Regions from separate parts of the Faecalibacillus sp. H12 genome, predicted to be linked through region 2. Evidence: predicted binding sites of a transcription regulator. Region 2 holds the regulator's gene; each other region holds the start of a gene.

Region 1 (3,296 bases), on a different contig from region 2:
CATCATATACTTCAATAGAGTTTTCATCAATTTCATGACTTAAAATTTTTGCTGCAGGTAAAGTAATATTTAATTGATCATTATCAATACTTATTTTAGCCTGTTTTAAATCAATCCCTGCTTTAATAGATCCATCATATGTAATAATAAAATTTTTTTGTGTTAAAGGAATTTTCCAACCATTAAAAGATAATTTATTAGAAAATTTTCCTACCTTACTATAATCATATGAATAAAGTGCAAGCTCATTAATTTCAGTTAATTGATTTTTAATGGTTGTTGAAGTAATTTTATCATTGTTACTACCACTTGCATAATGAACACCTGCAAAAAAGATTGCAATAACTAAAACGATAATTGCTATAACACCACCAATAGCCTTTTTTGACTTTCCAAGAGTATCTAATATTTTCATGTCATCACCCACGAAGATTATATCATAATTTGTCGAAGTAAGATATTATAGGTATAAAAAAAGAATGATTTTAGAAATTATATCTAAAACCATTCTTTTTCTTATTTAATGATTTTACCGTAAACTTCTCTACCACAAGCTGCTGCATTACTTTCATCAGTATCAATATGCATAGCTGTTGCATATGAAGCGCTTACACGACAAACAACATCACCAAAGATCAAAGAACGTCCATCTGTATTAATTTCAACTTTAACGATTTCTTTATCTTTTACTCCAAATTTTTCAGCATCTTCAGGTGTTAAGTGAATATGTCTTTTTGCAGCAATCACGCCACAAGGAATTTCAACTTCTCCTGCAGGACCAACTAATTTACATCCAGCAGTTCCTTCGATATCTCCTGATTCTCTAATTAATGCTTGAACACCAATGCTTCTAGCGTCAGTTAAAGAAATTTCTACTTGAGTTTCTTTTCTTGTAGGTCCTAAAACAGACATATTTAATTCTCCTTTAGGTCCAATTACTTTTACTCTTTCAACACAAGCGAATTGACCAGGTTGAGATAAATCTTTTTTATTTGTTAATTGATGACCTTCACCAAATAAAGTTGCTAAATCTTTATCACTTAAGTGAATATGTCTAGCAGAAGTTTCGACAATAAACATACCTTCCATATTTTTCTCCTCTTTCCATATATTAATACTACATTTATTCTACTCTTTTTATCATTTAATGCCAATAAATAAAAAAAAAATAAAAAAATTTTTTCTCGCTTTTGTAATAAATTTATTAATTTGCTAAAAAAAGATTATCAAATTATTGATAAAACATTAAAAAATGTATACAATCTAGCTATTTTTTAGGAAAATCATAAAAAAAACGCTAATCTTTACACATATTACTAAATGTGCTATTCTAACTGTACAAAAAAAGGAGGAACCTTTATGAACAAAGAAAATGTAGGTTTATATGATCAGTCATTTGAACATGATAACTGCGGAATAGGGGCCGTTGTTAATATCAAAGGATTAAAAACTTATAAAACAGTAGATGATGCTTTAAAAATCGTTGAACAATTAGAACATCGTGCTGGAAAGGATGCAGCAGGGGAAACTGGAGATGGTGTAGGAATCTTAACACAAATACCAGATGAATATTTTCAAAAGATTATTAAAGATTTTACATTACCTCAAAAAGGACATTATGGAGTTGGAATGTTCTTTATGCCTCAAGATGAAAAAGTACGTTTACGTGTCAAAAAAATGTTTGAAACAGTTGTTAAAAAAGAAGGATTAGAATTTTTAGGTTGGCGTGCTGTACCAACTGTACCTAGTGTTTTAGGGAAAAAAGCATTAGATGCCATGCCATATATTGTCCAAGCATTTATTAAAAAACCTCATGGTGTAAATTGTGGTTTAGATTTTGATAGAAAATTATATCAAGTGAGAAGAATTTTTGAACAAAGTCAATTTGAAGATACTTATGTATGTTCACTTTCAAGTCGTACAATTGTTTATAAAGGAATGTTCTTAGTACAACAACTTCGATTATTCTTTAAAGATTTACAAGATAAAAGTTATAAAAGTGCCATTGCTTTAGTTCATTCACGTTTTTCAACAAATACAATGCCATCATGGAAAAGAGCCCATCCTAATAGATTTATTGTTCACAATGGTGAAATCAATACAATTAAAGGAAATGCGAATAACATGCTCTGTCGAGAAGAAAACATGCAAACAGATGTTGTGGATACTTCAAAAGTATATCCTGTTGTTGATGTCAATGGTTCCGATTCAGCTATGTTAGATAATACATTGGAATTTTTAGTAATGTCAGGTATGGAACTTCCAAGAGCTGTCATGATGTGTATTCCAGAACCTTATGAAAATGATAAAAGCATGTCACAAGCAAAAAAAGATTTCTATGAATATAATGCTACACTTATGGAACCTTGGGATGGACCAGCTTCTATCTTATTTAGTGATGGAGACATCATGGGGGCTATCTTAGATAGAAATGGTTTAAGACCATCACGTTATTACATTACAAAAGATCATTATTTAGTATTATCTTCAGAAGTAGGATCATTAGATATTCCAGCTAAAGATATTGTTTTAAAAGAAAGACTAAGACCTGGAAAAATGTTATTAGTTGATACTGTTAAAGGTGAACTTATTGAAGATGATGTTTTAAAGGAAACGTATGCAACAAAACAACCTTATGGAGAATGGTTGGAAAGCAATTTAATTAATTTAAAAGATATGAGAATTCCTAGTATTAGAGTAGAAAGATACGAAGGAGAAGAATTAACTAAATTACAAAAGATTCATGGTTATAGTTACGAAGATACAAACTATATTAAAAACTTAGCTTTAACTGGTAATGAAAATATTGTAGCAATGGGAAATGATACACCAATTGCAGCTTTATCGACAAAACATCCACCATTATTTAATTACTTTAAACAATTGTTTGCACAAGTAACCAATCCACCAATCGATGCGATTCGTGAAGAAATCATTACTTCAACAAGTATTTGTATTGGTCGAGATGGAAATATGTTGGAAGATAAACCAGAAAACTGTCATTTATTAAAAATCAATCACCCTATTTTAAGTAATACAGATATTTTAAAAATCAAAAACTTGAAAAAAGAAGGCTTTAAAGTAGGTGAAGTTAATATTACATATATTAAAAATACTTCATTAGAAAAAGCAATTGATCGTGTTTTTGTAGAAGTAGATAAACGTTATCATGAAGGATGTAATATTGTTATTTTATCAGATAGGGCAGTAGATGATAACCATTTACCAATTCCTTCATTATTAGCTGTTGGAGCTGTTAACTCTTATTTAGTAAGAACAAAAAAACGTAACAGTTT
Region 2 (3,296 bases):
CAAAAAAATTACTAGAATATTATGGATTAGAATTGAATAATGAAGTGAAAGAAATGTATGATGGCTATCATATAGGCAATCAGGATATTTATAATCCATGGTCAATTATGAATTACGCTAAAAGAAAGAAACTCATTTCTTATTGGGTCAATACCAGTGCCAACAGTATGATCAAGACAGCTTTAAAACAAGCAAACTATACATTTAAAAATCAATATGATAAACTCATTAAAGATGGTAAACTTGATACCTATGTTTCAATGCAGACAAGTTTCTTTGAAGAAGCAGATAACTCAACTTTATGGGGATTGTTTGTCAATGCAGGGTATCTTACAGTTACAAAAGAAATAGATCTTTTAAAAGGCAAATATCGTATAGAAATACCAAATAAAGAAGTGAAACAGGAATTTATAAAATTGACAGAATATCAGTTAGGATTAAGCAGTGGAACATTAGATACAGTAACTGAAAGTCTAGCCAAAGAAGATCAAGAAACATTTTTAGAAAGCTATCAAGAAATCTTAATGGTACCAAGTTATCATGATTTACAGAAAGAAAACAGTTATCATATGATGATGCTAGGAATGTGTTTATGTTTAAATAAAGATTATGAGATCATTTCTAATAGAGAAGTAGGAAAAGGAAGAGATGATCTCATCTTAAAAGCCAAAGATGAAAAGAAAACATCATTCGTCTTAGAATTCAAATATCTAAAAGAAGATAAAAAAGATCTTGAAAAAGCATTAGATGAATTATCTAATAAAGCTATTCAACAAATCAAGGATAATAAATATGATTATGGATTAAAAGGAAAAGTCATTTATATTGGACTTGCCCATCATGGTAAAGATGTAAGTATTAAATGGGTTGAAAGTTAAGGGCCTCTGTTAAGTAGACAGAGGTTCTTTATTTTACGATTTTTTTGATTTTTTAGCACCAAGTTATTGACAGTGCTAAAATAAAATGTATAATGTATTTAGCATAAGAGAAATAGGAGTGCTAAAGGTGGTGAACTTGATGTTAACAGCAAGACAAATGCTGATATTTAAATGTATAGTTGAAGAATTTATTGAAAATGCTGAACCGGTTGGATCCAAGGCATTGATGGTAAAATATCAACTTCCTTATTCAAGTGCAACGATTCGTAATGAAATGAATTTTCTAGAAAATTATGGTTATCTAGAAAAAACACATATTTCTTCTGGAAGAGTACCTTCTAAAGAAGGCTATCGTTTCTATGTTCATAATTTAGGAAAAGTTGATTTGGATGAAGGAACAAAAAATCAAGTTGCTACAATTATTAATAAGCATCGTCGAAATTTAAATGAGATGGTGCATGAAAGTTGTAACATGTTGAGTGAATTAACTCATCTTACAAGTGTTGCATTAGGAAATGCTTCAGATGATATGTTGCAACGCATCTCTGTTGTTCCTTTGGATGATGGACGTGTAACAGCAATTATCATTACAAGTCAAGGTCATGTTGAAAATAAAGTTTTCCAATTTTCAAGTGATGTAGAAATGGAAGATTTATTAAGTTGTGTTAATGTGATGAATGAATTATTGATAGGAACACCTATCAGTGAAGTAGCATTTCGTTTAGAACGAGATGTTCGACCAATTCTTACAACGCAAGTGAAGCAACATGAAGAATTATTTAATGCGTTTTTGGAAGCATTCGTTAAATTTGCTTCAAATAGTGTTTATTTTTCTGGAAAAGAAAATATTCTCTATCAACCAGAATTTAATGATGTGGATAAATTAAGAAGACTTGTAAGTGCTTTTGAAAATTCAAAAGTGTGGAAAACTCTACCATTATCGAGTGAGGATGGTATTCAAATCAATATTGGAAATGAAACACCTCTAGGAAAAATGAATGATGTTTCAGTAATCTCTGCTTCATTTAAAACAGGGGAAACATCAAAAGGTTCTATTTCGGTAATTGGTCCAACAAGAATGCCTTATGAAAAAGTAGTGGCATTAGTAGAGTATATATCTGAAAATATTGAAAAGGCTTGTTTAGAAGATAAACAAGATGAGAAATAGAGGTGAACAAATTGGCTGAGGAAACTAAAGTTGAAAAAGAAGTAACTGAAGAAGTTGAAGAAAACAAAGAAGCTGAGGCTGAAGTTGTTGAAGAGGAAAAAGTTGATCAAGAAGATCAAATTAAAATTCTTCAAGGTGAAGTTGATAAATGGAAAAATGATTATTATAAAGTGTTTGCGGATATGGAAAACATTAAAAGACGTATGCAAAATGAACATGCAAATAACTTAAAGTTCATGATGCAAGGTTTTATTGAACAAATGTTACCAATCGTTGATAACTTTGAAAGATCATTAGCAATTGAAAATCCAAGTGAAGAAGTGGCAAACTTCTTAAAAGGATATGAAATGATTTATAAACAAATCATGACATTATTAGAAAACCAAGGAGTTAAAGTGATTGAAGCTGAAGGTAAAGAATTTGATCCTAACTTCCATCAAGCAGTAATGACTGTAAGTGATGAAAACTTTAAACCTGGTATGGTTGTTGAAGAGTTACAAAAAGGTTATATGTTAAAAGATCGCGTTATTCGTGCATCTTTAGTAAAAGTAAGTGAATAAAATAGGAGGATTTATATTATGGCAAAAATTATTGGTATTGACTTAGGAACTACAAACTCATGTGTAAGTGTGTTAGAAAACAATGAAGTAAAAGTAATTGCAAACCCAGAAGGAAATCGTACAACTCCTTCAGTTGTATCTTTCAAAAATGGTGAAATTATTGTTGGGGAAGCTGCAAAAAGACAAGCAGTAACAAACCCTGATACAGTAATGTCGGTTAAACGTTATATGGGTACTGATCATAAAGAAAACGTAAATGGTAAATCTTATACACCACAAGAAATTTCAGCAATGATCTTACAAAACTTAAAAGCAACTGCTGAAGCTTATTTAGGTGAAACAGTAACAAAAGCAGTTATCACTGTACCTGCATATTTCAATGATGCTCAAAGACAAGCAACAAAAGATGCTGGTAAAATCGCTGGTTTAGATGTTGAACGTATCATCAACGAACCAACTGCTGCAGCATTAGCATTCGGTCTTGATAAATTAGATCAAGAACAAAAAGTATTAGTTTATGACTTAGGTGGTGGTACTTTCGACGTATCTATCTTAGACTTAGCTGATGGTACATTTGAAGTATTAGCTACTGCTGGTAACAATAAATTAGGTGGGGATGATTTCGATAAGAAAATCATGGACTACATCGTAGATGAATTCAAAAAAGAAAACGGAATTGATTTATCTAAC
Region 3 (3,296 bases), on a different contig from region 2:
TGTTTTACCAACCCCAGTTGGACCTAAGAATAAGAAGGAACCAATTGGTTTTTCTTCATCATTGATACCAGCACGGCTACGTAAGATAGCATCTGTTACTTTAGTGATTGCATCATCTTGACCAATAACACGTACTTTTAATGTATCATCTAAGGCTAAAAGTTTTTCTCTTTCAGAAGCCATTAATTTATTCATTGGAATACCTGTCCATCTTGAAATAACTTCTGAGACATTATCAACAGTTACTTTTTCTTGAAGTAAAGCATCATCCGATTCTTTTGCTTCAAGATCAGCAATTTCTTTGGTGATTTTTGGAATATCACCATATTGAAGTTTAGAAGCTTCTTGTAAATTGCCTTCTTGCATATATTTATCTTGTAAAGCTACAAGTTTATTTTTTTGATTCTTTAATTCTTTAATATGATCTAATGAAGACTTTTCTTCTTTCCATTTTGCTTTTAATGCTGTTTCTTGTTCAGTTAAAGAAGCAATACGTTCTTTAATATCATTTAAACGTTTTACATTATCTTCATTACTATCTTCTTTTTCAATCGAAATTCTTTCCATTTCTAATCGATTCTTTTCACGTGTAATACCATCTAATTCTTCTGGTAAAGAATCAATTTCCATACGAATTGAAGCACACGCTTCATCGATTAAATCGATGGCTTTATCTGGTAAGAAACGATCCGTAATATATCTTTGTGATAAATTAACAGCCCCAATAATAGCACTATCATTGATTTTAACCCCATGATGTCTTTCAAAAGAATCTTTTAAACCACGTAAGATAGCAATACTATCATCAATTGTTGGTTCATCAACTTGTACCTTTTGGAAACGTCTTTCAAGAGCTGCATCTTTTTCAATATATTGTCTATATTCATCTAAAGTCGTTGCTCCAATACAATGAAGTTCACCACGAGCCAACATTGGTTTTAATAAGTTAGCAGCATCCATCGCACCATCTGTTTTACCAGCACCAACTAATTGATGGATTTCATCAATAAATAAGATGATATTCCCATTTGCTTTTTTAATTTCACCTAAAACTGCTTTCAATCTTTCTTCAAATTCACCACGGTATTTAGCACCAGCTACAAGTGAACCTAAATCAAGTTCATATAAAGTTTTATTTTGTAAAGAAATTGGTACATCATTTTTATAAATACGCCATGCCAATCCTTCAACGATGGCTGTTTTACCAACACCTGGTTCACCAATTAAAATTGGATTATTTTTTGTTTTACGTGACAAGATTTGAATGACACGACGAATTTCATCATCACGTCCAATAACTGGATCTAATTTTCCATTTTCCACATCTTTTGTTAAGTCACGTCCATATTTTTCTAATACTTCATAAGTATTTTCTGGATTTGGATTGTCTACCATATGATCACCCCGCATTTCTAAAATCACCTTTTTTGTATCCTTTTTATTCATACCTTCTTGGTTTAATAAATCTTTGACCCAATTTTCATTTATTTCAAATAAAGCCATAATGACATGTTCTACAGACATATATTCATCTTTAAACGATGTCATTTGACTATTTGCTTTCGCAAGTAAATCATTTAAGCTATAGCTTATTCTCATGCTATTGACATCAATATTTTCAAGTGTCGTTTTTTGTTGAAGCCTTTGTTCTAATACTTGAATGAAATGATTTTTATCTTTATTTAGCTTAGATAACACCCTTGGAAAAATACCACTACTATCATTCAATAAAACATACAATACATGTTCAATGTCAATTACTTGATGCTTATAACTTAATGCTAATTGACTTGCTTTTTGAATTGCCTCTTGCATCTTGGCTGTAAATTTTTCGATATCCATGTTATCACTCTCCTTTAGCACTCCTTTATCCCTAGTGCTAATTTTATTATATCCATATTTTTAGCACTGTCAACACTTAAGTGCTAAAAAATTAAAAAAATCCTCTTTAAAAGATCCCCTATTCTATATTATTTAACACTAATAAAACTATTCAATTAGCCCTAATAACCAATTTCGTGCATTAATACGTCGTATTCCTTCATATTGCACTTCAGGATCATCATCCATTGTAAGAATAACTTTAGGGTAATTCTTGAATAGCTTGAAGATGTCTTAACTCTCTTTGAAGTGTTTTTTCATCACGTACAGTTAATGCAACTTGATAGTATTCGATACCTTTAGAATTTTGCGCAACAAAATCCACTTCAAAATGATCAACTTTCCCTACAAATACTTTATTTTCTCTTCTTAATAATTCTAAATACACAACATTTTCTAAAATATGTCCAGCATCTATTTTTTGTGTTCCTAGTAACATATAGCGCATTCCAATATCTACAATATAGTACTTTTCAAGTATCTTCAAATATTCTTTTCTTTTGTATAACCATACTTTTAATTGCTTCACATTTTCATAATTTGTTCTTTTTATAGAGGTCATTCTTTGTATATTGGTTGTGGGAAAGTACTTTGGAAAATACTTGTTGCTTTAAAGAGACGAAACATTCATTTTTTAAATAAACAGTTATGTGTTCTTTCTCCTTTTTATTGGTTTAATACCGGTAGAAAAAGTATTCACTTTGCATGCCTTTTACCTCAAATCACGACATTTCCAATTTGTTTATTCTTTGGAACAACTGTTATTGGTATGATTTTGTTTACTTTTAAATCAAAATCAAATTGAATCGAAAAAATTATCAATGTGATTGCTCTGGATGTTTTATTTTAGGTGTTCTTAGTCTTTTCTTTTTTGATAAATAAAAAAGTGAGATCACCTTGATCCCACTTAAAACTATCTTTCTTCATAATTCACTGCTTCATCGACTCGTGTAAGTATTCCTGCAAAAAGATTGGGTTCTTTAGCCGTTCTTCCTCTTAAGACATATCCTTCACAACGACATTTTATATATTTACCATTTTTTAAACGTGCACGATATGTTAAATCATGACATTCTTTCTTTCCAGAGAAAACTGCTTCAATATCTTCTTCATATTCTTTACAATCATCTGGATGAATATGTTCTTCCCATATTTTACCTGCATCATACATATATTCATAAGGTAAATCAAAGTCTTTGACAGCTTGTACGGACCATCTTGAAACATTTGTTTCCATATTACATATATAAGCATAGCGGTTGATTGATGTTTGAGAAAAAGCATCAAAAATACGACTATCTAAACCACTTTTATCAATATGATTACTGTATTTAGGTCGTCTTTGATCAATATAATGTTGCATTTTAAAATGATACATTTTTTTATCAGCAAGACTTAAATATTCACTAATTGTT

What was found. The regulator HrcA, encoded in region 2, represses chaperone genes, less so after heat shock. The targets are predictions, from matches to a motif close to TTTTAGCACTNNNNNNNNNNNAGTGCTAAAA.
Region 1: gltB (glutamate synthase large subunit) is a predicted target of HrcA. The motif match lies at 1,188-1,218, and genes of this name have one in related genera.
Region 3: clpB (ATP-dependent chaperone ClpB) is a predicted target of HrcA. The motif match lies at 1,901-1,931, and genes of this name have one in related genera.

What each region holds. Positions count from the first base shown of each region.
Region 1 is NZ_JABWDK010000015.1:21,715-25,010, reverse strand. It holds gene HUU89_RS09905 (DUF4230 domain-containing protein) at 1-415, opposite strand, end outside; gene pduL (phosphate propanoyltransferase) at 517-1,089, opposite strand; gene gltB (glutamate synthase large subunit) at 1,360-3,296, shown strand, end outside.
Region 2 is NZ_JABWDK010000011.1:49,528-52,823, forward strand. It holds gene HUU89_RS08830 (AAA family ATPase) at 1-878, shown strand, start outside; gene hrcA (heat-inducible transcriptional repressor HrcA) at 1,018-2,046, shown strand; gene grpE (nucleotide exchange factor GrpE) at 2,049-2,606, shown strand; gene dnaK (molecular chaperone DnaK) at 2,625-3,296, shown strand, end outside.
Region 3 is NZ_JABWDK010000009.1:25,043-28,338, reverse strand. It holds gene clpB (ATP-dependent chaperone ClpB) at 1-1,842, opposite strand, end outside; gene HUU89_RS07870 (DUF4143 domain-containing protein) at 2,084-2,368, opposite strand; gene HUU89_RS07865 (hypothetical protein) at 2,447-2,686, shown strand; gene HUU89_RS07860 (diguanylate cyclase domain-containing protein) at 2,795-3,296, opposite strand, start outside.